DNA from 4 places in the Pantoea rwandensis genome. Region 2 is predicted to be linked to each of the others. Evidence: predicted binding sites of a transcription regulator. Region 2 holds the regulator's gene; each other region holds the start of a gene.
The links. The regulator Fur, encoded in region 2, represses iron uptake genes when iron is present. The targets are predictions, from matches to a motif close to ATAATAATGAGAACNACTATCAA.
Positions count from the first base shown of each region.

Region 1: LH22_RS19290 (isochorismate synthase) is a predicted target of Fur. The motif match lies at 4,483-4,505, and genes of this name have one in related genera.
Region 3: fes (enterochelin esterase) is a predicted target of Fur. The motif match lies at 4,918-4,940, and genes of this name have one in related genera.
Region 4: fhuA (ferrichrome porin FhuA) is a predicted target of Fur. The motif match lies at 3,324-3,346, and genes of this name have one in related genera.

Region 1 covers NZ_CP009454.1:4,204,468-4,212,076, reverse strand. Annotated here, with positions in the region: gene LH22_RS19310 (hotdog fold thioesterase) at 1-17, opposite strand, end outside; gene dhbA (2,3-dihydro-2,3-dihydroxybenzoate dehydrogenase) at 19-777, opposite strand; gene LH22_RS19300 (isochorismatase family protein) at 774-1,628, opposite strand; gene LH22_RS19295 ((2,3-dihydroxybenzoyl)adenylate synthase) at 1,647-3,263, opposite strand; gene LH22_RS19290 (isochorismate synthase) at 3,274-4,455, opposite strand; gene fepB (Fe2+-enterobactin ABC transporter substrate-binding protein) at 4,632-5,597, shown strand; gene entS (enterobactin transporter EntS) at 5,592-6,842, opposite strand; gene fepD (Fe(3+)-siderophore ABC transporter permease) at 6,982-7,609, shown strand, end outside.
Region 2 covers NZ_CP009454.1:3,551,318-3,558,926, forward strand. Annotated here, with positions in the region: gene pgm (phosphoglucomutase (alpha-D-glucose-1,6-bisphosphate-dependent)) at 1-170, opposite strand, end outside; gene seqA (replication initiation negative regulator SeqA) at 196-741, opposite strand; gene ybfF (esterase) at 990-1,754, shown strand; gene ybfE (LexA regulated protein) at 1,923-2,198, shown strand; gene fldA (flavodoxin FldA) at 2,334-2,864, shown strand; gene fur (ferric iron uptake transcriptional regulator) at 3,220-3,669, shown strand; gene LH22_RS16260 (hypothetical protein) at 3,731-4,126, opposite strand; gene glnS (glutamine--tRNA ligase) at 4,361-6,028, opposite strand; gene nagE (N-acetylglucosamine-specific PTS transporter subunit IIBC) at 6,180-7,609, opposite strand, start outside.
Region 3 covers NZ_CP009454.1:4,194,237-4,201,845, reverse strand. Annotated here, with positions in the region: gene LH22_RS19260 (enterobactin synthase subunit F) at 1-3,622, opposite strand, end outside; gene fes (enterochelin esterase) at 3,655-4,866, opposite strand; gene LH22_RS19250 (TonB-dependent siderophore receptor) at 5,128-7,401, shown strand; gene pmrB (two-component system sensor histidine kinase PmrB) at 7,398-7,609, opposite strand, start outside.
Region 4 covers NZ_CP009454.1:3,921,256-3,928,864, forward strand. Annotated here, with positions in the region: gene fhuD (Fe(3+)-hydroxamate ABC transporter substrate-binding protein FhuD) at 1-170, opposite strand, end outside; gene fhuC (Fe3+-hydroxamate ABC transporter ATP-binding protein FhuC) at 180-974, opposite strand; gene fhuA (ferrichrome porin FhuA) at 1,067-3,286, opposite strand; gene mrcB (bifunctional glycosyl transferase/transpeptidase) at 3,502-6,030, opposite strand; gene hrpB (ATP-dependent helicase HrpB) at 6,129-7,609, opposite strand, start outside.

The DNA of each region.
Region 1 (7,609 bases), 650 kb from region 2:
CGTTTCCAGATTGCCATATCAGGATCCCAGCGTTGCGCCACCGTCGACCACAATATCCTGCAGTACCACGTGGCTGGCAAGATCCGAGGCAAGGAACAGGACGTTGTTCACGATCTCTTGCGGTTTCGCGATCTTACGCAGTGGGATCCCCAGCTTATATTGATCCGGGAAGCCGTTGATCATCTCCTGCTCTGCTTCCGGCGTGTGCCACAGGCTACGTTGCATGTCGGTATCGGTTGAACCCGGTGAAACGATGTTGCAGCGCACGCCAAACGGTGCCATTTCCAGACCGACGGTCAGGCACAGGCTACGCAGTGCCGCTTTGGAAGCGCCATAAGCGGACATCCCCAGGCGTGGCGCATGAGCGGCGTTGGAGGCGATGGTGACAATCGCTCCTGCGCTCTGCTGGCGGAACACCGGCAGCGTCTGCTGGAACATATTGAAGGCGCCGCCAGCGTTCACCGCCAGACACGCCTGCCAGTCTTCGAATGCGAGTGCTTCGGTGCTGCCGACGCGCAGGATCCCGGCGCCGTTGACCAGCACATCCAGACGAGGCTGCTCAGTCAGCAGGCGCTGACAAACTTCTTTCACCTCCGCCGCATTCGCTACATCCAAAACCTGCGTGGCAAACGGGTAGTCGGGCTGATCAAAACGCAGATCGAAGCCGATCACCTGTGCGCCGGCCTGATGGAATGCCAGCGCCGTGTGGTAACCAATGCCTTTACCCGCACCGGTTACCCAGACGAATTTTCCGTTAAAGTCGAAAGAGGCACTCATTTGGCAGGCGTCCGTGACAGCAGAGCCCACCAGCCATCAATGCTAGGATTTTTCGCCAGGCTAACGAAATCGATATCGTTGTGCACCTGGCGCCAGCGCGCTGCCAGCGCCATCACGCGCACGGAATCCAGACCGTAGTCGATCAGATTCTCATCATCTTCCGGCACATCGTCATCTTCCAGCAGCGGCAGAATCAGCGCACGCAGATCATCTTTGCTTAGCGGCAGCGGCATGAGATCGGCGGTCATCACCACTTTGCCACTACGGCCAGCAGTGTAAGTCAGCGCCATCATGTGCTCTTCGCGGCTAAAATCGGCCAGCGCATCTGCCACCATAAACGGCTGGATATTACGCATAAAGGCGTCAGTGGCGGTGGTCAGACAGCCGATGTGGGCATAAACGCCGGTGATGATCAGCTGATCGCGGCCCATCTCTTGCAGGATCGATTCCAGCGGCGAACGCACAAAGGCGCTGTAGCGCCATTTGGTCAACACCTGATCGTCCTGATCTGGCGCCAGTGCATCCACGATCTTCTGTTGATCCGGATGCTTATTCAGGCCCGGCCCCCACATGTCGTTAAGCAATGCGCGATCGGCATCGCTCTGCTCATTAGGCTGCGCGGTGTAAAACACCGGAATACCCTGCGCTTTGCAGTAGGCACGCAGGCGCGCAATGTTTTCGACGACCTGGTCGATCAGCGGGCTGTTCTCGCCCCAGAAATTCAGGAAATAAGCCTGCATATCATGGATGAGCAGCGCAGCGCGCTGTGGCTCTACGCTCCATTTCACTTTATTGGTCGGCAGTTCAGTGGCGGCAGGCAGCGCGTAAGAATTGAGTTTTGGAATAGCCATTATTATCTCCGGAACAGGTCAGGCTTGCGCTTGTTGGTCAGCAAGCTGTTGGCGTAAACGTTTTTTATCCACCTTGCCAACCGGGGTCAGCGGCAGGGCATCTACGCAGGTAATACGATCGGGTAATTTAAACTCGGCGACACCGAGATCGCGCAGATGGCGACGCAGTGCTACCGCTTTGATCGGCTGACTGGCAACGATAAAGGCGCAGCTCTTTTCGCCCATCAGTTCATCATTCATCGACACGAGCGCAGCGTGGATCACGTCCGGATGACGCTGCAGCAGATTCTCGATCTCTTCTGCGGCGATCTTCTCGCCACCCCGGTTGATCTGATCTTTCTCTCGGCCCTGCACGGTGATGTAGCCCTGAGGATTGATCTCAATCAGATCGCCAGAACAGTAAAAACCATTAGCATCGAAGCTGGCCGCGTTGTGCTCCGGGCTTTTATAGTAACCACGGAAGGTGTACGGACCGCGTGTCATCAGGCGGCCTACCGTGCCGTGCGGCAGCGGATTACCCTGTTCGTCGGCCACCCACACTTCGTCATCTTCAGAAATCGGTCGGCCCTGAGTGGTCAGCACGATTTTCTCGTCATCGCCAAAGCGGGTGTAGTTCACCAGGCCTTCGGCCATGCCAAACACCTGCTGTAATTGGCAGCCAATTTCGCTCTGGATGCGTGCCGCCAGGGTTTCGCCGAGCTTCGCGCCGCCGACCTGAATCCGCTGCAGCGAAGCCAGCTGCTTGTTGCTACCCCATTCCTGAATCGCCTGCAGCCACAGGCTCACTGCGGGTGGCACCAGACCGGTATCGGTGACCTGATGCTTCTCAATCAGCGGGAAGCAGAGCGTGGCGCTTGGGTCAGCGGCAAGAATCACCTGGCCCCCTGCATAAAACACACCGAGTGAACCCGGTGAGCTCATGGCGAAGTTATGCGGTGCGGGCAGGGCGACCAGATAGCGCGTGTCAGCCGTGACTTCGCAGATCTCATCACTGGCGCGAATACTGTAATAGTAATCATTGTGCGTGCGTGGGATCAGCTTCGGCGTACCGGTGCTGCCGCCGGAGAGCTGGAAAAACGCCACTTCATCGGCAGCAGTTGGCGTTGACTGGTAATCGCCTGCCGCTTCCGCCATCAGGGCTTCGAGGGTGTTTTCTTTATCACCGTCATGGCACAGAATCACCTGCTGCAGAGAGGGCTGTGCCGCACAGAGCGCACCAATAAAGGTGTCGTCGGCAAACAGTGCGTGACGGCGATCGGCAATTAACAGCTTAGGCTCAATCTGCGTGGCGTAGGCGGTCAGCTCCGTGCGCTGATGGCTATACAGCGCGAAGACGGATGCCACGCCCAGTTTAAACAGCGCAAAGACCGTGACGTAAAACTCCGCCACGTTGCCTAGCTGCACTAACGCAGTATCACCCTGTTGCAGGCCACGGCGCTGCAGGGCCGCCGCGAGGTTATCGGTTAGTTGATTCAGCTCGCGATAGCTGATTTGACGATCGCCGTCGATGACCGCGATGGCATCATTCTCTTGATGGCGCGCCAGGATATCGGTCATTGGCACATCGAGCCAATAGCCTTTTTCGCGATAGCGCGCAGCCAAATCTTCAGGCCAGCGGGTATAGGGAATGCTCATGCTCTTTCCTTTATTGCAGTCCAAAAGCGCGCAACATGGTATCCAGCTTCACGCCGGTTTCGCGCCATTCTGATTCAGGTTGGGAATCGGCAACGATGCCTGCGCCCGCAAACAGTCGCACGCGTGCACCGTGCACGGTGCCACAACGAATCGTCACCACCCATTCACCGTTTCCTTCACTGTCACACCATCCCACAATGCCGCCAAACAGCTGACGATCAAAAGGCTCCAACTGCTGAATCAGCTGCTGAGCACGCTGGTGTGGGAAGCCGCTTAATGCGGGGGTCGGATGAAGCAGGCAGGCCAGCGACAAGGCGTTCTCACGATCATCCTGCACCTCACCATCGATTTGGGTCGCGAGGTGCCACAAGGTTGCCGTGGTGATCAACGACGGTACCGTCGGCACCGACAGCAGGCGACTGCGCGGTTGCAGCGTATCGCGCATCGCATCCGTGACCAGCTGGTGTTCATGACGATCTTTGCTGGAGTCCATCAGCGTATTGCCCGCTGCCTGATCCTGTTGGCTATCGTGGTGATCACGACGTGCTGAGCCCGCCAGCGGGCACGAGCTAAAATCGCGGCCCTGCTTACGCAGCATCAGTTCCGGGCTGGCCCCCACCAGTGCACCGCCTTGTGGTAGCGGCAGGTGGAAGTGATAGCTATTCGGATTCTGTGCAATCACGCGTTGCATCAGCGCCGCGGTATCCACTGGCTGCTCGGTGACAATATCCATCAGGCGTGACAGCACCACTTTATCGAGGTCACCACGTTGCGTTGCTGTCACCGCATCGGCCACCATTTGGGTAAAGACATCGTGATCCGGCACCGCCATGCGACGACGTACCTGCGGCAGTTCACTGGCAGCCGCAGGCAGCGCATTCTGTAGGTCGGCACGATGAAAAGTTTGATACGTTTCAGGGATAAACAAGGCCGCAGGCTGACTCACGTCAAACGGAATCGCACCCACCAGGATCGGATTCTCAATGCCTTGTTGTTTTGCCGCCGCAAAATGTTGATGCAGCTGAAGTTGAAAATCACCCTGCAATGATGCAGCGTCTGCCACAGAGGTGGTTATCGTGGTATAGCAGCCTTGAGTCGCGAGGCTGCGCCACGGCGAGGTAAAGAGGAACCCACGGCATAACGCAGAAAAATCCTCTAATAAGGCATTTTCAAACATGGATGATTCCACCATAATTTTCACCTATAAATGATAAGATTATTAAGAATGATTATCATTTTTATTATGGGCCTGTAACCTACGTCGATTGGACAAAAGAGTCAATCCATTCGCGGGATTTCCCGCATGATTAGGCGTAATCGGAAGGTGACGTCGAGCCGTGCAATAAGCTAAAAGGTGGACCAAAACTTATGAATAAATGCGGTTTATTGGGCCTGACAGCCCTTTTGTTTATTTTCCAGACTTTCACAGGGCTCGCACAGGCAGAACAGGGATGGCCGCGCACGGTGCAAGGGGCAAAGGGTTCGATTATCTTAAACAAAGCTCCGCAGCGCATTGTTTCAACCAGCGTCACCTTAACCGGATCGCTGCTGGCGATTGATGCGCCGGTGGTGGCGTCCGGTGCGACCGCACCGAACAGTCGTCTGGCCGACGATCAGGGTTTTTTCCGTCAATGGGGTGAGGTGGCAAAACAGCGCCATGTAAAACGTCTCTATATTGGCGAGCCGAGCGCCGAAGCGGTAGCCGCAGAAGCACCCGATCTGATTCTGGTGAGCGCCACAGGAAATGACTCTGCGATTAAACTTGCCAGCCAGCTTTCCGCCATCGCGCCAACGCTGGTGGTCAATTACGATGACAAAAGCTGGCAGGATGTGGTGACGCTGCTCGGGCAGGCAACCGGCCATGAAGCGCAAGCGGCACAGCAAGTGAAAGCTTTTGACGATCGTGAAGCAGCGTTGAAAAAAACCATCACCTTACCGCCGCAACCCGTGTCTGCCATGGTGTGGAACGGCGATGGGCGTGCCGTTAACGTTTGGACCACGGAGTCAGCGCAGGGCAAACTGCTGGAGCAGCTTGGTTTTACCCTTGCCGTCCCGCCAGCCAGTGTGCAGCAAGGTCACAGCATGGGCCAGCGTAAAGACATCATTCAGTTGTCGGGTGAGAATGTGGGTAGCGGCTTGACGGGGAAAACCTTCCTGCTGTTTGCGGCGGATGACAAAACCACACAGTCAGTGATCGGCAATCCGTTCCTCGCGCAAAACGCGGCGGTTAAGGATAAGCAGGTGTTCCCGCTTGGCGTCGATTCGTTCCGCCTGGATTACTACAGCGCCAGCAATCTGCTGGCGCGTCTGGAGAAACTGTTCGTTAAGTCATGATGCCTGCTCCGCCAGCTCAGGAGCTGGCGGCGCATAACGACGTAAGCGTCCCATAACGCACCACATAACTATGCCAAGCAGCGCTGCCGCAAAGCCAAATGCGGCGGCAGCCTGTGGCGGCAATAGCCATGAACCCATAGCACCTATCATCGCCGCACCCATCGCATCCCCGGTGACATTTTGCGCGGTCCACAAGCCGTTGATGCGGCCCAACAGATGGTCAGGCGTCAGCAGTTGAATCATCGCGTACTGCACCAGACTGTTGATGGCACTGAAATAGCCAAACGCCACCAGGCACAGCAGCGCCAGCGGCAGATTGGGCATCAGGCTGAATAATCCCAGCGCGAAAAAGGCGGCCACCGCACTGCCCAGCACCAGCTGTCCCGGTCGGGCGGCATGCTTCAATTTACCGCTGGTGAAAGCGCCGATAGCGGCACCCAGCGGCACGGCTGCGTAGAGCATGCCAAACTGGTTAGCACTCACTGACCAATGTGGCGCCAGGGCAGGATAGAGCACGCGAATCGCGCTGGCCAGTGTGACCAACGCACCAATCAATGCCACCATACCGACAATCGGACTGGCAAACAGGAACTGCACCCCGGCGGCCAGCGACTTCAGCGGATGTTCACGCGGCTGAGGTGGCGGCGGGAGTTGAGGTAATTTCAGCAGCGTCAGTACGGTAATCAGTGTGCCAAACGCGGTTAAGCCGTAGTTCCACACCACGCCGCCGTGTGCAATGACCAGTCCGGCAATGGCCGGCGAGAGGATAGAGCCAAAACGCACCGTCAGCATGGTGATGGCGCCGGCCTGCATAATGTTTTCGCGCCCCACCAGCGCCGGTGTGGCCGCCAGCAGCGCCGTGACGCCAATCGCGCCAAAGAAGCCATCCCAAAATCCCAGCAGATACACCGCAATCAGTGAAGGCTGCGGCAGCGCAGCGTTGATAGCCAGCGCGATAAAGCCCAAGCCGCAGGTAGATCGGGCAAGCAAAATCAGTTTCTTACGCTCGTAGCGATCGGCTAACACGCCGCCGGTCAGCAGACCAATAAACATACCGGATGCGGCGAGGGTGACGGCCAATCCCACCAAAAGCGGGGAGTGTGTCATCTGCTGGATCTGCACCGGCACCGCCACGGCGAGCATACCAAGCGCGACAATCGAGATGAAACGGGCAATAAATACTGCGCGAAATGCCGCATGGGTTTTCAGCAGGGATAGATCGATAAAGTGGGAAGATTTGTTCATTTGTTCGCCTTTTTGCACCAATTTTCCTCATCGTCCGCGAGGCGAGTCATGGTAACATAGGCAAACGCGAGTAATAACGATAACCATTATCAAATTGCGTTGCGCATGCGACGACGTTGAACAGTGAAGGTTTAGAACGATGCGCCAAATCCGTGCATTAGCAGGCTCAGGGATTCTGCTCTTGCTCCTCATCGCGCTCAGCTTGATGCTGGGGGCAAAATCGATACCCATTTCCGATGTATATCATTCATTTACCTCAGGCTGTAATAGCGCTGAGTGCGTGATTGTGCGTGATGCACGCTTGCCTCGCACGCTGGCCGGATTGCTGGCCGGTGTGGCCCTCGGGTTAGCAGGCGCACTGATGCAAAGCCTGACGCGTAATCCGCTGGCCGATCCGGGCATTCTCGGTGTCAATGCGGGTGCCGGTTTTGCGGTGGTGATCGGCATTGCGCTGTTTGGCGCCGATTCGCCTCTTGATTGGCTCGGCTTCGCGTTTGCGGGTGCGCTGTTGGCGTCATTGCTGGTGGCGATGACGGGAGCGATTGGCGGCGGGCGAGTCAATCCGGTGCGCCTGACGTTAGCGGGCGTGGCATTGGGCGCAGTGCTGGATGGACTGACGTCTGGCCTGTCGCTGCTGAATCCCGATATTTATGACCATTTGCGTTTCTGGCACAGCGGATCGTTGGATATCCGCAATTTCACCGTACTGCGCACCCTGTTCCCGGCCGTTGTCATTGGCAGCGGGGTGGCGATTTATCTATCGCAGG
Region 2 (7,609 bases):
TTGAAGCTTTGGCGTCCCGCGCTGCCGCGGTGGCCAGAAGTGCCAAATTTCACCGCATGGTCCGGGTTCGCCGCATCTGGCTTCAGGACGTAATACTGCGAGGTTAATTGTGCAACGTTAATCAAATCGCTCTGCTGGGCAGGCTGCCCGGCACGGGGGTGATTGGCCATTGGCGCTTCTCCCTGACGCTTCAGTTTAAATGGTGCCGCGAACTTTCTCTGTCAGTTCCTGAGGGAACTGCATCGCCAACATGATGTGTTCCACCATGCTGCATTTGCGGCCTGTATTGGTATTGGTGATCACCCAGTACGGTGTGCCAGGAACGTGCTTCGGCTTAGTATGGGTGCCATTTTGCAGCAGCGTGTGCTCGTCACCCGCAAAATAGACGCGAGTGCGGCCCTGCAGCGAGGCAGTGGCATCAGCAAAGGCTGCTGGATCAAGACGATAAAGCGTTGACAGTACCAGCATAAAGCGATTAACCGCCTTATTCTGCTCGGCATACTCATCAGAGAGCAGCAGTTCACGCACAGCGCGTACGCGATCCTGAGGACGCGCTTCGCTGCGCACTGGCTGCGCTTCCTTCACCGAAGCCGAAGCAGCAGCGACAGGTGCAGTCGGTGCAGTCTGGCCCGCGGTGAATTTCAGCATGCGGCGCAAAATATCGGAGGCACTTTCACCAATGTGCTGCGTGTGGCTGGCAATATAACGGTAGAGTTCTTCGTCAACTTCAATCGTTTTCATCTTATTCCGTACAATTCTGGCAAATGACAGAACCACGCATTATTGCAACGGCCTTAGCAAAATCGAGCTGTGCAAAACGTGAGCGGGCTCTAACATAAGGATTATAAAGTTAAATCCGTGGCAGCCGATAGCGCTGGCGTTGTTTCAGGGCAAAAGTCGGAATATGCCCTAATGCCTGGCCGGCTGGCTCCTGGACAGGTGAATCCATGATACCCTAAGCCAAGGTCACAACCGTAAGAACTTTAGCCATGATTTTGAACGCCCGTCTGCAAACTGAACAATCTACCCCTGAAGCCCCCCCTATTCTGTTAATTCATGGCCTTTTTGGTAGCCTGGATAACCTTGGCGTGCTGGCGCGCGGTGTCCGGGATGCACGCCCCACGTTGCAAGTGGACGTGCGCAACCATGGTTTGTCTGAACGCAGTGAGGTGATGGATTATCACGCCATGGCGCAAGACATCGTGGAGACGCTGGATGCACATAAGATTGAACGTGCTGGCGTAATAGGCCATTCAATGGGCGGTAAAATCGCCATGGCGCTCAGTGCCGTGGCCCCCGAACGTATTGAGAAAATGGTGTTGATCGACATTGCGCCGGTGGATTATCAAACCCGCCGCCACGATGAAATCTTCGCCGGTATCCGCGCCGTGACAGCGGCGGGCGTGTCCCGTCGCAGTGAAGCGGCCGAGGTGATGCGTCATCATGTCGCTGAAGAGGGGGTGATTCAGTTTATCCTCAAGTCCTTTGTGGAGGGCGAGTGGCGCTTTAACGTGCCGGTGCTGTGGGACAACTACACCACGATTTCTGGCTGGGAGGAGGTTCCGGCCTGGCCACATCCCGCATTGTTTATTCGCGGTGGCGATTCCCCTTATCTGGACAATCAGCATCGTGATGCACTGCTGCGTCAGTTCCCTCACGCCCATGCGCACGTGATCAGCGGCGCCGGTCATTGGGTACATGCTGAAAAACCTGATGCGGTTTTGCGCGCAGTTCGTCGCTTTTTTAACCTGTAAAAGCAAAAGCTTGCCGTATGCGGTTTAGGGTTGGCGTCGCGGATGGTGCTGGAGTATGATGTCGCGCTAAAAATTTGCCGCGGATGATTTTTTCGCCGTGGTCGGGCCGATAATGTATAAATCGCGCAGCGCCTTTCCGCCGTTCGCGCCCACTCAGTTTCACAAATCATGGCAAAAGAACAGACAGACCGTACCACGCTTGATCTTTTTGCAGACGAGCGGCGTCCCGGTCGCCCCAAAACCAGCCTGCTGACACGCGACGAACAGTTGCGTATCAACAAACGTAACCAGCTCAAGCGCGATAAAGTGCGAGGGCTGCGTCGTGTTGAGCTGAAAATGTCCAGCGAAGCGGTTGACGCCCTGAACACGCTGGCCGAGCAACAAAACATCAGCCGCAGCGAATTGATTGAACAAATGCTGCTAGCGCAACTCAAACTGTCTTAGCGCGCTGACCGCACGCAGGAACACAAAGTTCAGGCTTTACTCGTTCCGCCCTTTTCAACGGTCTGCTATCATTCGCTAACATGTGCAGTCAATTGACTTACTTTCACAATCAGGCTTTAAGAGGTTACTTAACCCATGGCAATCGTAGGCATTTTCTTCGGCAGCGATACCGGCAACACTGAAAACATTGCAAAAATGATCCAGAAACAACTGGGTAAAGATGTCGCCGAAGTGCATGACATTGCTAAGAGCACCAAAGAAGATCTCGCAGCGTTCGACATCCTGCTGCTAGGTATTCCTACCTGGTATTACGGCGAAGCACAGTGTGACTGGGATGACTTCTTCCCTACGCTGGAAGAGATCGACTTTAATGGCAAACTGGTGGCGCTGTTTGGCTGTGGCGACCAGGAAGATTATGCAGAGTATTTCTGTGATGCGATGGGCACGATTCGCGACATCATTGAGCCCAACGGCGCGGTGATCGTGGGCCACTGGCCGACCGAGGGTTATCATTTTGAAGCCTCAAAAGGTCTGGCCGATGACAAACACTTCCTCGGCCTGGCGATTGACGAAGATCGTCAACCTGAGTTGACCAACGAACGCGTTGACGCCTGGGTGAAACAGATTTTTGATGAGCTGCAGTTGAAAGAGATCATCGAAGCCTGATGCCTCGCCTCCCCAATGTGAGCGCTGGCTCACGTTGGGGCAAAGGAAATTCCTATAAAAATAATAGCTACGGTTTTTTAACTTTTCCCCGCAAATCTGTAGAATACCCGCAATGGTCATCCGCTTATTCCTCTGATTGTTGACTGAGGCTGAGTGAAATGGAAACCCAAACCACACCGTTCCGCGCTGGCGTAGGCGATGTTTATCCTTACGACTTTTGTTGATTTGCGCGCTACCCTGGTTTTCATTTCACTGCTTGAGTTCTATAATGAGACGCAAATGAGAATACGCGTGACCTAAACATTCAAGGCCCCTGCGCCGTAAGTGACATGCAAAGTAACAGGACAATATCCGAATGACTGACAACAACTCCGCATTGAAGAAGGCTGGCCTGAAAGTCACTCTCCCAAGATTGAAAATTTTGGAAGTGCTTCAGGGACCGGGCCCCGAGTCCCATCACGTCAGTGCGGAAGATTTGTATAAGCGCCTGATCGATATGGGCGAAGAGATTGGCCTGGCAACGGTTTATCGCGTTCTTAACCAGTTTGATGACGCGGGTATCGTCACCCGTCATAACTTCGAAGGCGGCAAATCCGTATTCGAACTGACTCAGCAGCATCACCATGACCACTTGATCTGCCTGGATTGTGGCAAAGTGATCGAATTCAGTGATGAATCAATCGAAACGCGTCAGCGTGAGATTGCTACTCGCCACGGCATCAAACTCAGCAACCACAGCCTGTACTTGTACGGTCACTGTGCACTGGGAGACTGCCGCGAAGACGATACGCTCCACGATAAGTAATTGAGTGTGCTATGCAATATAAAAAAACCGGTGCTGGTCACCGGTTTTTTTATGCCTGTTATCAAGCGATAAAGGTTTCGTGGAGGTAGCGCCAGCGAGGAATGGTGGTGCTGCAATCCAGCACAGCCAAAGAGATGCGTGTTTGATGGGTGCCGTTCAACATCTGCAGTTCACGATACTGAATCGTCACTTCCTGGCTCTGTTGAGAAATGATGGCATGCTCACTGGTGGCAATGCGCAGCCCTTCCCGCTGACCGTGCAGTTTGCGAAACAGCACTTCGGTCTCATTCAGATCCAGCTGCTTACCCAGCGGCGTCACCATTTTGAAATCCGGGTGAAAGTGTGACAAAAGCAGTTCCATGCTGTCATCACTGCCTTCTACCTGGTTAAAAACACGTTCAATAAGCTGATGTAATACCACCACGCTATGCTTAGCTTCCAGGGCGAGACTTGTCATTTTTTTTCCTTTGATAACCCGCAGAGCTCTATTTAGAGCGCATAGCCTACCTGAAATACAATTTTTCACACTCGCAAATGGGTTAATTTTGCTAAAGTCAGAATTGTCGCAAAATAGACAACAAGCACAGCTTGCCGCCTTCAGCATAATTCATTGCCCGTGGCGAATTACAGGCAATAAAAAAGGGCGATTGCTCGCCCTTTCATGATCATATTGTGCTATCGACGAAAGATATTACTCGCCAATCTTCGCGAAAGTATCACGCAGTCCAACCGTGCGGTTAAACACCAATTTACCCGGCTGTGAGTAGACGCTATCGGCACAGAAATAGCCTTCACGTTCAAACTGATAAGCTGCGGTAGTGGCAGCTTCACGCAAACCTGACTCCACGAAGCCCTGTTTGATTTCCAGCGAGTTCGGGTTAATGGTGGTGAGGAAATCCTCAGCCGCCGCTGGGTTTGGCACGCTGAACAGACGGTCGTAAAGACGGAACTCAGCTGGCAGTCCATGAATGGCGGAAACCCAGTGGATCACACCTTTCACTTTGCGACCATCCGCCGGATCCTTGCTCAGGGTATCGACATCACAAGTGGCATAGATGCAGGTAATGTTACCCTCTTCGTCTTTCGCCACACGCTCAGCACGAATCACATAAGCATTGCGCAGACGCACTTCTTTGCCCAGAACCAAACGTTTGTACTGTTTGTTGGCTTCTTCACGGAAGTCAGCGCGATCGATCCACACTTCACGGCTGAACGACACTTCACGCGTGCCCATCTCCGGCTTGTTTGGATGATTAGGCATGGTCAGCGTTTCTTCGTGGCCGGCGGGCAGGTTTTCGATCACCACTTTCAACGGGTCGAGTACCGCCATCGCGCGTGGTGCGTTCTCATTGAGATCGTCACGAATACAGGATTCCAGCGACGCCATCTCAACGATGTTGTCCTGTTTAGTCACGCCGATGCGGCGGCAGAATTCACGAATCGAGGCCGCGCTGTAACCACGACGGCGCAAACCTGAAACAGTCAGCATGCGGGGATCGTCCCAGCCTTCCACTACTTTCTCGGTGACCAGCTGCGTCAGCTTACGCTTCGACATCACCGCGTACTCCAGATTCAGACGCGAGAATTCGTACTGACGCGGATGCTGCGGAATGGTGATGTTGTCCAGCACCCAATCGTAGAGGCGACGGTTGTCCTGGAACTCCAGCGTACACAATGAGTGGGTAATGCCTTCGATCGCATCCGAAATGCAGTGCGTGAAGTCGTACATCGGGTAGATGCACCACTTGCTGCCGGTCTGATGGTGATCGGCAAACTTAATGCGGTACAGCACCGGATCGCGCATCACAATGAAGCTGGATGCCATGTCGATTTTGGCACGCAGACACGCTTTACCTTCCTCGAAACCGCCATCACGCATCTTCTGGAACAGCGCAAGGTTCTCTTCCACGCTGCGGTCGCGGTACGGGCTGTTTTTACCCGGCGCAGTCAGAGTGCCGCGATATTCACGGATCTCTTCCGCCGACAACTCATCAACGTAAGCCAGACCTTTATTGATCAGCTCAACGGCGTAGTTAAACAGTTGGTCGAAATAGTCTGAGGAGTAACGAATGTTGCCGCTCCACTCAAAGCCCAGCCATTGCACGTCACGCTTGATGGATTCAACGAACTCCAGATCTTCTTTCACCGGGTTAGTATCGTCAAAACGCAGGTTGCACTGTCCTTGATAATCTTGGGCGATACCAAAGTTCAGGCAGATAGATTTCGCATGGCCAATATGCAGATAACCATTGGGCTCAGGCGGGAAACGGGTATGCACACTGCTGTGCTTACCGCTCGCCAAGTCTTCGTCGATGATCTGACGAATAAAGTTCGTTGGGCGGGCTTCAGCCTCACTCATCTCAAAATCCTCAAAACAATAGCGGGTGATTTGTACCACGAAGTAACGGAGTATGATCCACAAAGCGCAGGAGGGAAACAACCGTTTGTTGGTCGTTTTAAAACAAAAAAGGCAGGAATTGCTTCCTGCCTTCTGGCTAAATCACAAGGACTTAGTTTTTCACTTCATACAACGGTGTCACACCTGCAACCACTGAACCGCTTGCCAGCAGATTCAGTCCGGCGAAATCATCGCTGTTGCTGACCACCACCGGGCTGATCATTGAGCGCGCGTTGGCGTTGAGGAAGTCCAGATCCATCTCCAGAATCGGCTGACCAGCAGTGACGGTTGCCCCCTCTTCCACCAGACGTGTGAAGCCTTTTCCTTCCAGCGCCACGGTGTCCAGGCCCATGTGTACCACGATCTCAACGCCGTTAGCGGCTTCCAGACAGAACGCATGGTTGGTGTTGAAGATTTTCACCACGGTACCGGCAATCGGTGCCACCACGGTTTTGTCCGTTGGTTTGATTGCCAGACCATCGCCCACCGCTTTGCTGGCGAACGCCTCATCCGGGACTGCGTCCAGCGCGACAATCTCACCGGTCACCGGTGCCACCAGCGTAGCAATCACCGCTTTTTCAGTGTTCAGCACGGCCTGGGGTTTAGTCGCGACCGGCGCAGCGGCGGCAGGAGCGGAAGCCGCAGCAACCGGGCCTTTGCTCAATACTGTTTTCATTGCGGTGGCGATACTTTCAGCCTGAGTGCCGACAATCACCTGCACGCTCTGTTTGTTCAAACGAATCACACCGGACGCACCCAAACGTTTCGCCACGCCTTCATTCACCTGGGCTGAGTCTTTGACGTTCAGACGCAGACGGGTAATGCAGGCATCGATGTTGGTCAGGTTGTCTGAACCGCCGATGGCAGCAATGTAGCGGCGTGCCAGTGATTCAGTCTGGCTTTCACCATTACCGCTATGGTCGACGTTAACGTCATAACCATCAGTTTCATCGCCCGCAGACAATTCGCGGCCCGGGGTCATCAGGTTGAATTTCTGAATAGTGAAACGGAACACCACATAGTAGATGGCGAAGAACACCAGACCTTGTGGGATCAGCATCCACCAATTCACCGCCAGCGGGTTACGCGTTGACAGCACCATATCCACCAAACCGGCACTGAAGCCGAAGCCTGCAATCCAGTGCATGCTCGCAGCAATAAATACCGAGATACCGGTCAATACGGCATGGATCACATACAACACCGGCGCCACGAACATGAAGGAGAATTCCAGCGGTTCAGTGATACCCGTGAAGAAGGCCGCGAAGGCCGCAGCCAGCATGATACCGCCGACTTTCGCGCGGTTTTCTGGACGAGCGCAGTGGAAGATAGCCAATGCTGCACCCGGTAAGCCAAACATCATGATCGGGAAGAAGCCCGCCTGATAGCGACCGGTGATGCCCGGGATACCCGTACCATTCGCGATAGATTGTGCACCGCCAAGGAACTTAGGAATATCGTTAATGCCTGCCACGTCAAACCAGAATACGGAGTTCAGTGCGTGATGCAGACCGACCGGAATCAGCAAACGGTTAAAGAAGG
Region 3 (7,609 bases), 640 kb from region 2:
CGATAAACTGCTCGCGCTCGCGATTCACCTCTTCCAGTACCGCCGGATCCAGCACATTCTCGCCACGCTTCTCATCCCAGTTTTGCGTTTCCGGTGGCCAGGTATCGAGCAGGCCCAGGAAGGCCACCTCTTCACCTGCCGCTTCCAGTCGTGCCGCAATACCTTGCGCCAGCGTGCCGCCGAGCGAATAACCGAGGAAGAAGTACGGTCCGTGCGGCTGCACGTCAAGTAAGGTTTGCAGATGCGCGTCACACACCTCGTCGAGGTGCGCGCTTTGATTCAGCGGGCTGGCGATATCCGGCGACTGAATGCCCACCAGCGACCAGCGCTGATCGAGATAACGCTGCAGAATGCTGAACTGCCAGGCAAAACCCGACGCCGGATGGAAACAGAACAGCGTGGGTCCGTTGCTCTGACGCAGCGGCAGCACGGCTTCAAAACCTGCCTGCTGATGCGATTGGGTATCGCTCAGCAACCGGGCAAGTTTTTCCACCGTCGAAGCCACCATAATCTGCCCCACCGAAACCGGCTGTTGCAGTTCGCGGCGCAACTGGGCGGCTAAACGCATCGCCAGCAGCGAGTGACCACCGAGGGCGAAGAAATCATCCTGGGCGCTGATGGTGTCGCGCGCCAGCAGCTGGCAGAAAGCCTGCGCCAATTGTGTTTCCAAACCTGGGGAAGGGTCGCGACCCACGCTGCCAGCCGCGTTTTGCGGCAGCGGCAGGGCTTTACGATCCAGCTTGCCGTTGCTGCTCAGCGGAAAGGTATCCAGTTGTATAATTGCCACCGGCACCATGTGCGCAGGCAGCCGTTGCGCCAGTGCATCACGCAGCGCGTCACCATCGACAGTGTGCTCCGCAATCACATACCCCACCAGCTGACGCGCATCACCGCCTTGTGCAGCGGCACCGCCGAGTACCACCGCGTGCGTGACCGCCTGATCAATGCCAGGCTGTGCGCTCATCACATGATCGATTTCGTTGAGTTCGATACGCTGGCCTCGGATCTTCAACTGATCGTCGCTGCGTCCGAGGTATTCCACCGCGCCGTTATCCAGCCAGCGCGCCACGTCACCGGTCAGATACATGCGTTCGCCAGCGGCAAATGGATCGGCGATAAAGCGGCTGGCGGTCAGATCCGGGCGGCCAAGATAGCCATGTGCCAGCTGTACGCCTGTTAAGTAAAGATCGCCTGCCACACCAGGCGGCACCGGCTGCATGCGTGCATCAAGAATGCGAAGTCCGGTATTCCACACCGGGAAACCAATCGGCACGCTGGCACCTTCAACGGCTGCCAAAGCTTCGCCAAACGCCGGATACCAGCTAACATCCACCGCCGCTTCGGTCGGACCGTACAGATTGTGAAGCGGCACCTGCGTCAGTTTTTCCCATTCACGCGACAGATCGGTCGGCAGCGCTTCACCGCTACAGAAGACGTTGCGTAAGCTGCCACAACAGGCAACGGCCGGTTCACTGTCCAGCGCCGCGACAAAGGCGGCCAGCATCGAAGGAACGAAGTGCGTGGTGGTGACTTTGTGACGCGCAAACAGCTGCTGAAGCGCCTCCGGATCGCGGTGCGCCTCCGGCGGTGCCATGACCAGTTGCGCGCCTACCAGCAGCGGCCAGAAGAATTCCCATACGGATACATCGAAACTGCTCGGGGTTTTCTGCAATACCACGTCGTCGGCGTGCAGCGGATAGCGATCCTGCATCCACAACAGGCGGTTGACGATCGCTTCATGACCGACCAATACGCCTTTCGGACGCCCGGTAGACCCTGAAGTGTAGATGATGTAGGCGCCATCCTGCGGTGTCGGCGCGCTGGCAGGTTGTGACGCGTCTGGCGCAGGATAAAGCGTATCAAAGTGCAGCTGTTTAACAGAATCGATGGCGCTGAAACGTGCACTGAGTTCTGCTGAGGTGATGAGCGTTTTGGGGGTGGCATCTTCCAGCATCAGCTGTAATCGTTCGTCGGGGTAACCGGTATCCAGCGGCAGGTATGCCGCGCCAAGTGACACAATCGCCTGCAATGCCAGCGAGAGCTGCACCGAACGTGGCAACGCCACCGCAACAATATCGCCGCGCTGTACGCCCGCAGCGCTGAGATCGGCGGCCAGGGCATACAGCTGCTGCTGCATCTCACGATAGCTTAACTGGTGAGTCGCATCGGCCAGCGCCGGGGCATCAGGTGTGCGTGCGACTTGCTGCGCCAGCAGTGAAGCCAGCGTTTCTGCCGGAACGGGATACGCAGTCTGGTTGATAGCGGCAATTTGTACGTGCTCTTCTGCGGTTAGCAGATCCAGTTCACCCAACGCACGATGCGGTTGCTCCGCCAACTGATCCAGCAGCAAAGCAAAACGGCTGGCGTGGCGAATCAGCGTCGATTCGCTATAGCGCTCCGCATTCGCCAGCAGTTCCAGCGTCAGTTCACCCTGTTCGCTGATGTAGATAGCGATTTCCAGGTCGCGTACCGGACCGGATGCCAGCTGATGGGTTAGGCCTTCAACGCCCGCGAAATCGAGTTGATAATCAAACATCTTCAGGTTGATCACCGGGCCGTACAGCGGATCGCCATCGCCCAGACGACCGAGATCGTGCTGCACCTGTTCCGCATCATAACGCTGGTGGCGACGCATTTTCTTCACTTCACCGGCCAACTGTGCAGCAAGCGCGCTTAGTGGCTCGGTGGGATCGTAATGCACGGCCATCGGCAGCACGTTGATCACCGGACCGGTGGCGCACAGCGCGGCGGATCCGATGCGGCGCATAAAGATGAATCCAGCGGCAAAATCATTTTGTCCACTGAGTCGCGCCAGCCACAGCGCCACCAGCGCAAAAGCCAGGTCAGCAGCGCTGGATTGTGGATGTTGATTAACCAGCGTCTGAAAGGTGTTGCGATCAAGCGTTATGCTGTGGCGCAGCAGATCGGTGGTCGCGCTTTGTCCAGCCAGCGGTAAAGGTGATAGTGAAGCCGGTGAAGGCAGGGCAGCCCCTTTTTCGCGCCAGAATTCACGATCGCGGGTGAAAGAAGAGGATGCCTGGTAGCGCTGGTACTCCTCCACCACTTCGCTAAACGGGATAAAGGGCGTCGGCTCGGCATCCTGTTGCTCGACGGCTGCGGTGTAGAGGTTGGCAATACGACGAGTGATGGCGGTAAAGCTGAAGCCATCCACCACTAAATGGTGATAACGCTGATACCAGAACCAGTGCTGATCGCCAATGCGATACAGCGTGTGATGCCATAACGGGGCACCGCTCAGTACGCGTAAATCACCGTTCATGTCTTCACGCATCAACGCGCGAGCTTGGGCGGCCGCATCGGTTTCAGCACGCAAATCAACGATTTTTGGCGCACTGAACGCCTGCGGTTGTTGCCACTGCAGTGCTTCGCCCTCCACTTCGGCAAACGCCATATTCAGGGTGTCGGCTTCCTGCATGCCAGCCACGACGGCCTGCGCCAGCAGGTCGCTGTTAATCGCGCCGCGTAATTCGACAAAGTGGGCCACGGCATAGGCATTGTGGTGTTGGGTCAGCTGGTCGGCAATCCAGATGCCGGGCTGGGCTGCCACTAATGGCAAAGTATGTTGGTCAGTCATGGTTTTGTTCATCAGAGATTCAGACATCTGTGCTCCGGTTTGCGTCCTGCGTGATGAAGTTAAGTCGGATTGCGCCACAGGGCTTGCAGACCGTCGAGCAGACCACCGCGCCAGCATAGCGCGTCATGGCCGCCCTCCACCGGCAGGTAATTCACCTGGTAGCCGGCAGCGGTAAGTTTTTGTTCTAATTGTTGATTAGCTTGCAGAATCAGGCCTTCACGTTTACCTGCTTCCAGCCAGAAACGCAGCGGCTGTTCGGGTGCCAGGCCGCTATCCAGCGCCTGTAGTAGCCATCCGTAAGGATTGCCGCGTTCGGGCCACCAAAAAGATCCCGAAAGACTCAGCGCATTGCCAAACGTCTGCGGAAAATGCAGTGCAGCGAAAACGGAAGCCAGCCCACCAAAACTCTGCCCGGCCACCAGCGTGCTGTCTGCCTGTTGGCGATGAGGTGCCCATTGCGCCACCTGCGGCAGTAATTCCTGCTGCACGGCTTGCCAGAACTGCGGGTTACAGGGCAGTTCGCGGCTACGGTGTTCACGGTCGATGATATCGATAAACAAATAGACCGCAGGAGGGAGTTTTCCGGCATCAGTAAGTTGCTGCAACGGCCCGGCAATCGGCATTTGATTTGCCCAGAATTGGCCATCCAGCAGAATGGCCAGTGGGCGTTGCTCCGCATCGGACTCGCCAGTGGCATAAATCCACACTTTGCGACTGTTGCCTAATAGCGCGCTATCCCACTGATACTGCTGCAAAGAAACAGCAGGTGCGTTGCCCTCATCGACAGATTTCCAGACCCGCTGGTCAGGAGCCTGCGGGAGATGCAGCGGCGAGACGCCCATGCCGCGCCCACCGGCCCAGCCACGTAATGGATTCAGGGGATCGGCCTTCGCCGTGGGAAATTTGTCACGCCACCAGTTACGTAACGCGTACATGTCGGCTTCACCGCTAAAGTCGATTGCCTGTTCATCGGGCATCAGGCAGTAACTGCCGCGCCAGGTGGAGGGCAGCGCGGTTTGCCAGTACCACACATCGGTGCCCGTTACCCGCACCAATGACTGCGGTGGACGCTTCTGATGATGATCGGTCACGCCCGTAATGTTGATCCACACGCGCTGAGTTGCTGAGGTTTTTTCGCTGCCTTGTGGATCGCGCCAGAAGAAAGTCACCAGACAGGTGCCATCCTGCTGAGGGGCAATTCGCGGAATACCTTGAGTGTGTTGCTCCTGCCACCAGGCTTCACTACCGGTTACATCATTTCGCCAGGTCATAGGGGCTGCCAGTCACTGTGTAGGGAAAGATTTACATAAGATTAATAATTAATACTATTGATAACTATTTGCATTTGCAATAGGGTGTTTCCGCTCAAAAGAGCACGCTCGTTCCGCCTGACTCTTTCCTTCCTGGAAGGTTACGCAACGGATGGCACTGCCAGGTCTGGAACTGGGCGCGATAAGGACAGGGATATTCTCACCGGCTCGCCAGTTAAGAATCCAACGGCATTTTTACTGGCCATCCAGGAATGAAAAACAATGACGCGTTACTCACGATTATCATTAGCTATTTTGATTGAACTGGGGCTGAGCGCCTCACTGCTCTCCGGCAGCGCCTGGGCAGCAGACACTTCCAGCAAGACGACCAGCAGCCAATCCACCACTGACGCCGAATCGATGAATGGCGGCACGTTAATGGTGACCGCACAGCAGCAGAACCTGCAGGCACCCGGCGTTTCCACCATCACCGCAGATGAAATTAAAAAGCATCCACCGGCGCGTGATGTCTCTGAAATTATTCGTACCATGCCAGGCGTTAACCTGACCGGTAACTCCACCAGCGGCCAGCGCGGTAACAATCGCCAGATCGATATTCGCGGCATGGGCCCGGAAAACACCCTGATTATGGTGGATGGCATGCCAATCACCAGCCGCAACTCGGTGCGTTTGGGCTGGCGCGGTGAGCGTGATACGCGCGGTGACACCAACTGGGTGCCGCCAGAGATGATCGACCATATCGACGTCATTCGTGGCCCGGCTGCGGTACGTTACGGCAATGGCGCGGCGGGCGGGGTGGTGAATATTATCACCAAAAAGTACACCGACCAGCAGTGGCACGGTTCCTGGAACACCTACTTCAATGCACCGGAACACAAAGCAGAAGGCGCAACCAAACGCACCAACTTCAGCCTTGAAGGGCCGCTGGGTGACGACTTCAACTTCCGGTTGTACGGGGGATTAGCCAAAACTCAGGCCGATGCGTATGACATCAATGAAGGCCATGCAGCGGCACGTACCGGTACTTATGCGGGTAGCTATCCTTCAGGCCGTGAAGGCTCGGTCAATAAAGATATCAATGCGTTACTGAGCTGGGCGTTTGCTCCGATGCAAACCCTGGAGTTGCAAGCGGGCTACAGCCGTCAAGGCAACCTGTATGCAGGCGATACGCAGAACACCAACACCAGTGCGCTGGTGAAAAGCCTGTATGGCGATGAAACTAACCGCCTGTATCGCCAGAACATCTCGCTGAAATGGACTGGTGCCTGGGATAACGGTGTCAGCACCAATACCTACGCACGTTATGAGAAAACCCGTAACAGCCGCATTAACGAAGGTCTGGCGGGCGGAACGGAAGGTATCTTCTCTAACGATGGTTTCAACACCATTCAGTTAGACGATATTTTGCTGCACAGCGAAGTTAGCATTCCGTTTGAGTGGCTGATTAATCAGACGGCAACGCTGGGCGCCGAATGGAACCAGCAGAGCATGAAGGATCCCTCTTCAACCACTCAGGCTGCTAACTATGGCTCTGTGCCTGGCGTGTCGAATACCGGTCGTAGTCCGTATTCGCAGGCGGAAATCTTCTCGCTGTTCGCTGAAGACAACATGGAACTGACTGACAGCACCATGCTGACGCCGAGCCTGCGTTTCGATCATCACTCGATTGTGGGTAACAACTGGAGTCCGTCTCTGAACCTGTCGCAAGGTTTGGGTGATGACTTCACGCTGAAGATGGGGGCGGGCCTGGCTTATAAAGCGCCAAGCCTGTACCAGACCAACCCGAACTACCTGCTGTACAGCAACGGCCAAGGCTGTGCTGCCAGCACCGGCGCCTGTTATCTGCAGGGTAACCCAGACCTGAAAGCCGAAAACAGTTTCAACAAAGAGATTGGACTGGAGTGGAAACACGAAGGCTATCAGGCGGGTCTGACTTGGTTCCGTAACGATTACCGCAACAAGATTGAAGCGGGTTACGCAGCCGTCGGTAAAGCCTCAAACGGCACCACGGATATCTACAAGTGGGAAAACGTACCGAAAGCAGTGGTGGAAGGGCTGGAAGGTACGGTTAACGTGCCGTTCTCTGATAGCGTGATGTGGAACAACAACTTCACTTATATGCTGCAGAGTAAGAACAAGGAAACCGGCGATCGTCTGTCAATCATCCCGGAATACACCCTGAACTCAACGCTGAGCTGGCAGGCAACGCAGGATCTGTCGCTGCAAACCACCCTGACCTGGTACGGCACGCAAACACCGAAAAAGTATGACTATAAAGGTCAGCCGGTGACGGGAAGCGCGGCCGATAAAGTCAGTCCTTACTCTATCGTTGGCCTGAGCGGGACTTATGATGTGAATAAGTACGCCAGCGTCACCCTGGGTATCGACAACCTGTTTGATAAGCGTCACTTCCGCGAAGGTAATGCGCAAACCACCGGGAACGCGACAACAGGCGCCTACCTCTACGGTGCGGGTGCGAATACTTATAACGAGTCAGGCCGTACTTACTACATGAGCCTCAACACTCACTTCTAAAGCAGCTGATGCGGTAAATAGCAGCGGGCAATCAGCCCGTTGCTATCTTTACGGTTAACCAGCTCCAGCCTGCCACGGTGCATCTGCACAATGCGCAGTACGATATTCAGACCCAATCCGCTGCCACCGTAACGCTGATCGCGACGACGGAAGGCTTGCGTCAGTTCTTCTGCCGCATCGGCCTCAATGCCTGGTCCCTGATCCCACA
Region 4 (7,609 bases), 370 kb from region 2:
TCAGCCACACCGAGCGGCGATACACCGAGCGCCATCAGTAGCTCAACGGGTAGCCATTCCAGCGCCAGGATGCGCTGCAGATCGGGCGTTGCCGCACGCAATGGGGCTACGTTCATCAGTGGCGTCAGTGCCAGCGCCGTCAGCAAGCGACGGCGTGAAATGTCGAACATGGCGAGGCCTCAGTAAACAAAACTGACGGGAGCACCGCCTTGTGGATGGGGTAAGATGCCCATCGGAATACCGTAGATATTGCCCAGCACATCGGCCTGCATGATGACGTCAGGCCCGCCTTCCGCAATCATTTCGCCGCCTCGCAGCGCCACCAGACGGTCGCAATAACGCGCCGCCATATTGATGTCATGCAGCACGGCAATCACCGTTAACCCGCGCTCACGGCTGAGACGTTGAATCAGTGCCAGCACATCAACCTGATGGGCGATATCCAGCGCTGAAGTGGGTTCATCCAGCAGCAGGCAGCGGCTATTTTGCGCCACCAGCATCGCCAACCACGCACGCTGACGTTCGCCGCCGGACAGGCTATCGACTAGACGCCCGGCAAACGGTTTCAGTCCCACCAGCGTAATCGCTTCCTCTACGCGGTCGCGATCTTCCTGGCCATAGCGCCCAAGTGCACCGTGCCAGGGATAACGACCAATCGCCACCAGCTCACGCACCGTCATCCCTTCTGCCGCCGGTAACTGCTGCGGCAAATACGCCACCTGGCGCGCAAAATCTTTGCTGCCCCAGTTCTCCACCGCATCGCGGTTCAACAGCACCTGGCCTTCACTCGCCGCATGGTGACGCCCCAGCATTTTCAGCAAGGTGGATTTACCCGAGCCGTTGTGACCAATCAGCGCCGTCACTTTACCCGGCGCAAAGGTGAGTGAAAGTGGATGCAGCAACGTGCGCCCAGGCACGCGAAAGCTGACATTATCCAGCGTGAAGGTGGTTTCTTCGTGGTGCGGATGCTGCATGGTGATTCCTGGTTAATAAGCACAAAACCGATTTGATTCTGAAGGGGCGGCCCTGAGGCCGCCCAAAATCACAACATCTTCGTCCTGACGAATCAGAAGCGGAAGGTGGCAGTACCAACGATTTGACGTTCAGCGCCCCAGTAGCAAGCGTAATCACGGTAGCAGCTGGCAACGTATTCACGATCGAACAGGTTGTTGATATTAACACCCACAGAAGAGCCTGGCAGACCGAAACGGCCGAGGTCATATTTCAGCGCTGCGTCGACGGTGGTGTAACCCGCTACGTCGAAGTTTTGGTTTGAGTTACTGCCATTCTGCGTGTTCTCTGCATATAACCCTTTGCTTTCACCTACATAACGCACACCCGCACCCAGTGTCACACCTGACAATGCCGTTTCGTGGAAAGTGTAATCCCCCCACAGCGATGCCATGTGCTTCGGCACCTGCACTGGTGTTCTACCTTTCAGCACTGTGTCTTCAGTGTATTCGGCATCGGTATAGGTATAAGACGCCGTCATGTTGATGTTGGCGTTCAGTGCTGCCTTGGCTTCCAATTCAACACCGCGTGAACGGATTTCACCGCTCTGAATACTGGCAAACTGATGCGTTGGATCAGGATCGGCCGTAAGGTTCTTCGTTTTTGTCAGCTCATATACTGCTGCCGTCAAGACGACTGGACGATCTTTAGGTACATACTTCACACCCGCTTCATACTGTTTAGCGCGCGATGGGTCAAATGCCTGACCTCCCCAGGTTGAGCCTGAGTTAGGTATGAAAGCTTCGCTATAACTAAAGTAAGGTGCTATGCCGTTGTCGAAGACATAGTTTAGCCCTCCACGCCAGGTGAAGGCTTGATCATTTTGACGATCAACAGAACCGGCAACGCGATCATAAACGGAGGTCATAGCGTAATCGTAACGCCCCCCCAAGGTCAGCACCCAGCGGTTCCATTCCATTTGATCTTGAGCATAAAGGCCTGTTTGGCGCTGCTTATTTAGATGCTGATAAGGATCGGCATAGGGGAACGTGGTGTCATCACCATATTGCGGGTTGAAAGGGTTCAGACTATTGGCAGTACCGAATTGAGCATCAATATCATTACGCATGCGTTGGAAATCCACCCCAAGCAGCAAAGTGTGCTCAACGGCACCTGTATCAAATTTTGCCTGCGCCTGAGTATCCACGGAGAACTCATTCAGCTTCTCATCGGATAAGGCTGAGTAGCGAGTAATATTCCTGGCAGCTTCATTGTAACCAAAGCCGTAAATACTGCGATATCCGGTACGCATATCCGCATAACGCAGATTCTGGCGCACCGTCCAGGTATCGTTGAAGCTGTGTTCGAAGTTGTAGCCCACCATTTTGGTGTTACGCGAAATCTTATTGCTGTCTTCGCCTTCATCAAAGTTGGTGGGCAGTTTGTAGCTGCTGCCGTCCGGGCGGGTAATGCCGACCACGGTGCCCTGACGCGGCAACCAGCCGTAATAACCGGTTTCCGGCTCGTTCTGGAAATAGGTCAGCAAATCAAAGCGGGTATTGGCATCCGGACGCCAGCTGAACGAAGGCGCGATGGTATAACGCTTCTCTTTGTTCATATCCTGCTGCGCGTCTGCACTGCGAGCCAGACCGGTCACGCGATAGCTGTACACGCCGTCATCATCCAGCGATCCGCCGAAATCGAAGCCGGTAGAGAACAGGTTATCGGTGCCCATCTGGAACTGCACTTCACGCAGTGTTTCCTGCGTCGGGCGCTTGCTGACCAGTGACACCACGCCGCCTGGGTTGCTCTTGCCGTACAACACTGAAACCGGGCCACGCAGCAGTTCTGCACGCTCAAAGAAGTAAGGATCGATGGCAAACTCGGAGTAGTTGTCACCCTGCAGTTTCAAACCATCAAGATACTGGTTGGTGTTGGTTTCACTAAAGCCACGAATCGACAGCGCATCGATCACACTGGAGCTACCGCGGTTACCGGTCAGCACACCCGCCGTGTAATTGAACGCCCCTTTCACGCTGGTCACCGCGTGCATCGCCATCTCTTCCTGCGTCACCACCGAAACCGACTGCGGGTTTTTCTCAATGGGCGTATCCGTTTTCGTGCCGGTGGCACTGTGCTTAGCGGCAATGGTAGGAGCCGGGCCCCAGGCGCTTTCCTGCGCAACGGTGTTACCGCCATTGGCGGTCACCACCACGGTATCTTCTGCCAGCGCCTGCGCGCTCAGCGTACCCAGTGTTAAAGAAATCAATAAAGCGAGCGGACGACGGGAGGTCGCAGCACGCGCAGAACAAGGATTGAAATTTCGCGCATTCATAAAAAGGATCTCTCGAAAAAGGAAACGATGCAGGCGAATGAAAACGAGAATGATTATTAGACGCACGAATTTTAGGCGAAGTCCTGCAAGATCCGCAAGATGTAATGGCTGATGGCGGTGCGTTTGCGACCAGATCGTGCATATCCATGATCGCGAATAACAATCGTGCAGACGTAAAAAAGGGCGCCGAAGCGCCCTGTGCTTTCTGCAGCTAACTATTTGCTGCCGAACATATCTTTGATCCAGCCAGCTACGCCATCAGCATCTTTTTGCTCGTCCTGCGGCTGCTGAGGTGACTGCTGCTGCGGTTGCGACTCTTGCTGCTGTTGGATCTGCTGCTGCTGTTGCTGACACAGCGAGGCTGGATCCAACGTCCACACCGGCAGCGAACGCCAGGTGCTGCTGCCCGAACCACAGACGAAGTTACCGGCGGAATCGACATTCATCTGCGTAATATCTTCCGGCGGTGTCAACTGCAGCGGCATCGGGGCCTGGTTATCGAGATAGCGACGATAAATTTGCATCGCTCCGCTCGCACCATACAGCTTCGAGGTTTGGTTATTGTCGCGGCCCACCCAGGTGATGGCCACTTCTTTGCCATCAACGCCCGCAAACCAGCTGTCGATCAGATCATTGGTGGTACCCGTTTTACCTGCCAGATGGGCATTAGGATAACGCGCGCCCAGCGCCCGCGCCGTACCGTGATCGGCGACCTGCTGCATGCTGTACAACGTCAGATAAGCCGCCTGTGCCGGTTCGACACGCTGCGCCTGCGGGAAGCTCTGATACAGCACAGTCCCATCTTCCGCAATCACCGAGCGCACCGCAGAGAGATCTGCGCGGTTACCGCCACTGGCAATCGACTGGAATGCCTGAGCGACTTCAATCGGTGTCAGGTTCAGGGCACCCAGCAGCATCGCTGGCACCGGATTCAGCTGATCCTTCGGTACGCCGAGCTTCGTCCAGGTATCAACCACGGAATTCAGCCCTAACGTCATACCCAGATTAACCGTTGGCACGTTCATTGAGTTGGTCAGCGCATCCACTAACATCACTTTGCCACTGAAGCGCTTGTCGTCATTCATTGGTTTCCAGATCGATCCATTAGGCTGTTTCAGCGCAATAGGTTCGTCGGCAATCCAACTGTTCAGACGATAGGTATTGGGTTGGCCTAAGGCAGTGAGATAAGTCGCCGGTTTAGCCAGTGAACCGATAGAACGACGCGCCTGCAGCGCACGGTTGTAACCGGCAAACTGCGGATCGGCACCGCCCACCATCGCGCGCACTTCGCCGCTGAAGCGGTCAACCACCACCATCGCGGTTTCCAAATCCTTCAGACCGCGCTGTTTCTTCAGTGCCGGAATGCCATCTTCCACCGCTTTTTCTGCGGCATCCTGCGAAATCGGATCCAGCGTAGTGAAGATCTTCACGCCAGAGAGATCTTTCACCTTGTCGCCCAGTTTGGCCTGCAATTCGTTACGCACCATCTGCATAAACGCAGGCTGAGGCGTAATCACTCCGCCTTTCGGCTGCACGCCCAGCGGACGCGCTGACAGCATGTCGTACAGCTCCTGATCGATGACATTCTGCTGTTGCAGCAGACGCAGGACCAGGTTACGACGCTCCAGCGCCAGTTTCGGGTTGCGCCATGGGTTATAGAGTGACGCCCCTTTCACCATGCCGACCAACATCGCCTGCTGATCGAGGCTCAGCTCATCCACCGGACGACCGAAGTAATACAAACTCGCCAGCGGGAAGCCACGGATCTGATCGTTGCCTGCCTGACCGAGGTACACCTCGTTGAGATACAGCTCAAGGATGCGATCTTTGCTGTAGCGCGCATCCATGATCACCGCCATGTAAGCTTCACGCGCTTTACGCCAGAGTGAACGCTCGTTGGTAAGGAACAGGTTTTTCACCAGCTGCTGGGTCAAGGTACTGCCGCCCTGCACCGCTTTACCGGCGGTGATATTGGCAAGGAATGCACGACCAATCGAGTACGGGCTTATGCCGTCGTGTTCGTAGAAGTGGCGGTCTTCGGTCGCGATCAGCGTGCTGACCAGCAGATCCGGGAAGCCCGCGCGCGGCACGAACAGACGCTGCTCACCGTTCGGCGATTGCAGCATGGTGATCAAGCGTGGATCGAGGCGGAAGAAGCCAAAATCACGCCCGGTATCGAGGTTTTTGATCTCGCTCAGTTCGTTGTTGCTAAACGTCAGACGGGCGTTGATCTGCCCCTCTTTGCTGTCCGGGAAATCAAACGGACGACGCAGCAGATCGATGGTGTTGCCTTTGACGCTAAATTCGCCCGGACGGGTAATGCGCGACACTTCGCGATACTGCGTGCCTTCCAGCAGCGCAATCATCTCTTTTTTGTCGTACGACATCCCCGGCTCAAGGCTCACCATGCGGCCGTAAACAGCGGCAGGCAACTGCCACACTTTACCGTCGATGCGGCTGCGGATTTCAGAGTCGAGATAGATGCCCCAGGCAACCATCACTACCACAAAGACCAGGAAAAGCTTAATTAACCAGCCTAACCAACGACGTTTGCCGCGTGGCGGACGTTTTCCTTTCCCTTTACCTTTTGGTGGCACCGGTGTGCTCTCCTCATCATCTTCGTCAAAATCGTCCTGATCGATATCATCATCAAGCTCCCTGCGGCGACCCCGGCGCGCAGTGGTGCGCGGCGGCTTTGGCGCTTTTCCTTTACGCCCAATAGGTTCGCGATCGTTCCCAGACATGCTTTTATTCTCCAGGCATAGCTACGGCTGCGGCCGTTACTCTAACTGCTTTCTCGTGCTGCGCATGGCAGAACCCTCTGAATTCGATCCACAGCGTGTCACGATGAAAATTTCTTGGTGCGCCTTGTCGGTAAGGCGCTGGCCGGATCGTCGGGCCAGGGATGTTTGGGATAGCGTCCTTTCATCTCTTTTTGCACTTCTGGATACGCTCCCCGCCAGAACGCTGCAAGGTCACGGGTGATCTGCAACGGCCGGTGCGCGGGTGAGAGCAACTCCAGCACCAGCGGAATGCGGCCTTCGGCCACCGCGGGATTTTGCGCTTCCCCAAACATCTCCTGCATACGCACTGCCAACGCCGGAGGCTTTTCAGCATCGTAACGAATAGGCAGGCGACTTCCGGTCGGCACAGTGTAATGAGTTGGCAGCACAGTATCCAGCCGCTGACGTTGTGACCATGTCAGCAAATGTAATAATGCGCTGACAAGATTGACGCCCTGCAGACTCCTGAGATCGCGCACGGATCCCATCTCGGGTAACAGCCAGCGTTCAAGCGAATCGAGCAAGCTCTCATCATCCAGCGCTGGCCACGCCTCTTCCGGCAGCCAGGACGCGGCACAGTGCAAGCGCAAGCGCAGCTGTTCGGCTTCGGGGGTCCAGCCGAGTACCGAGAGCCCTTTTTCGCGGATCCAGCGCAACATCGCCGGGTGTAAAATCTCCGGTTCCGGTCGCGCCTGCGGCTGTGCTTTTAGGACCAGCGCACCCACGAGTTCCCGTTTCCAGGCGCGCAATGTCCCTTTCTCTTCATCCCATTCCACATCAATGCGCTGCGACACCAGTGCAGGACATTGCTGGCGTAACGCACTTATCTCTACCGGCAGCGCCAGTAACATGCGCGCTTCGGCGGCACTGGCGCCCTGTAACAGGGTCGGCGCGATTAACCACTCATAGCGACTCAGGCCATCCTGTTCATCCAGCATCGCGCCGATACCGTTAGCCAGCTGATAGCGTGCGCTGTCGCCTCGCCGCTGCGCCAGACGATCGGCAAAGCCTGCCACCAATAATGCGGGGAAAAGATCGGGATTGACGCGACCATCGCTGGCATTCAACCGTTGCTGCCATTGACGCGCGCGCCTTTGCCAATGCGGCTGTGGTCGATTAAGGGCATCGCGCAAATCTGCACTACCGTTGCGCGGTGGATCTTCCAGTATCGCCACCAGCAGAGCGGCACTGGCGATGGCATCGTGGCTCTGTGCCGCACACAGAATCGCCGTCAAACGCGGATCGCTGCCAAGCGTCGCCATTTTACGGCCGCGCGCGTTAAGCCTGCCGTTTTCTAATGCGCCTAAGCGCGTGAGCAAAGCCTGTGCCGCTCGCAAGCTGCGTGGCGGTGGCGCGTCCAGCCAGCAGAGCTGTGACGCATCCTGGCAACCCCATTGCAGCAAATCGATCTGCAGCGCGGCCAAATCGCTATTGAGGATTTCGGGTTCACTTTGCGCCGCTGCACGCATCGCCTGCTCCTGCGGCAGCAAATGCAGGCAAATGCCGGGTTCAAGACGCCCGGCTCGCCCGGCTCGCTGGG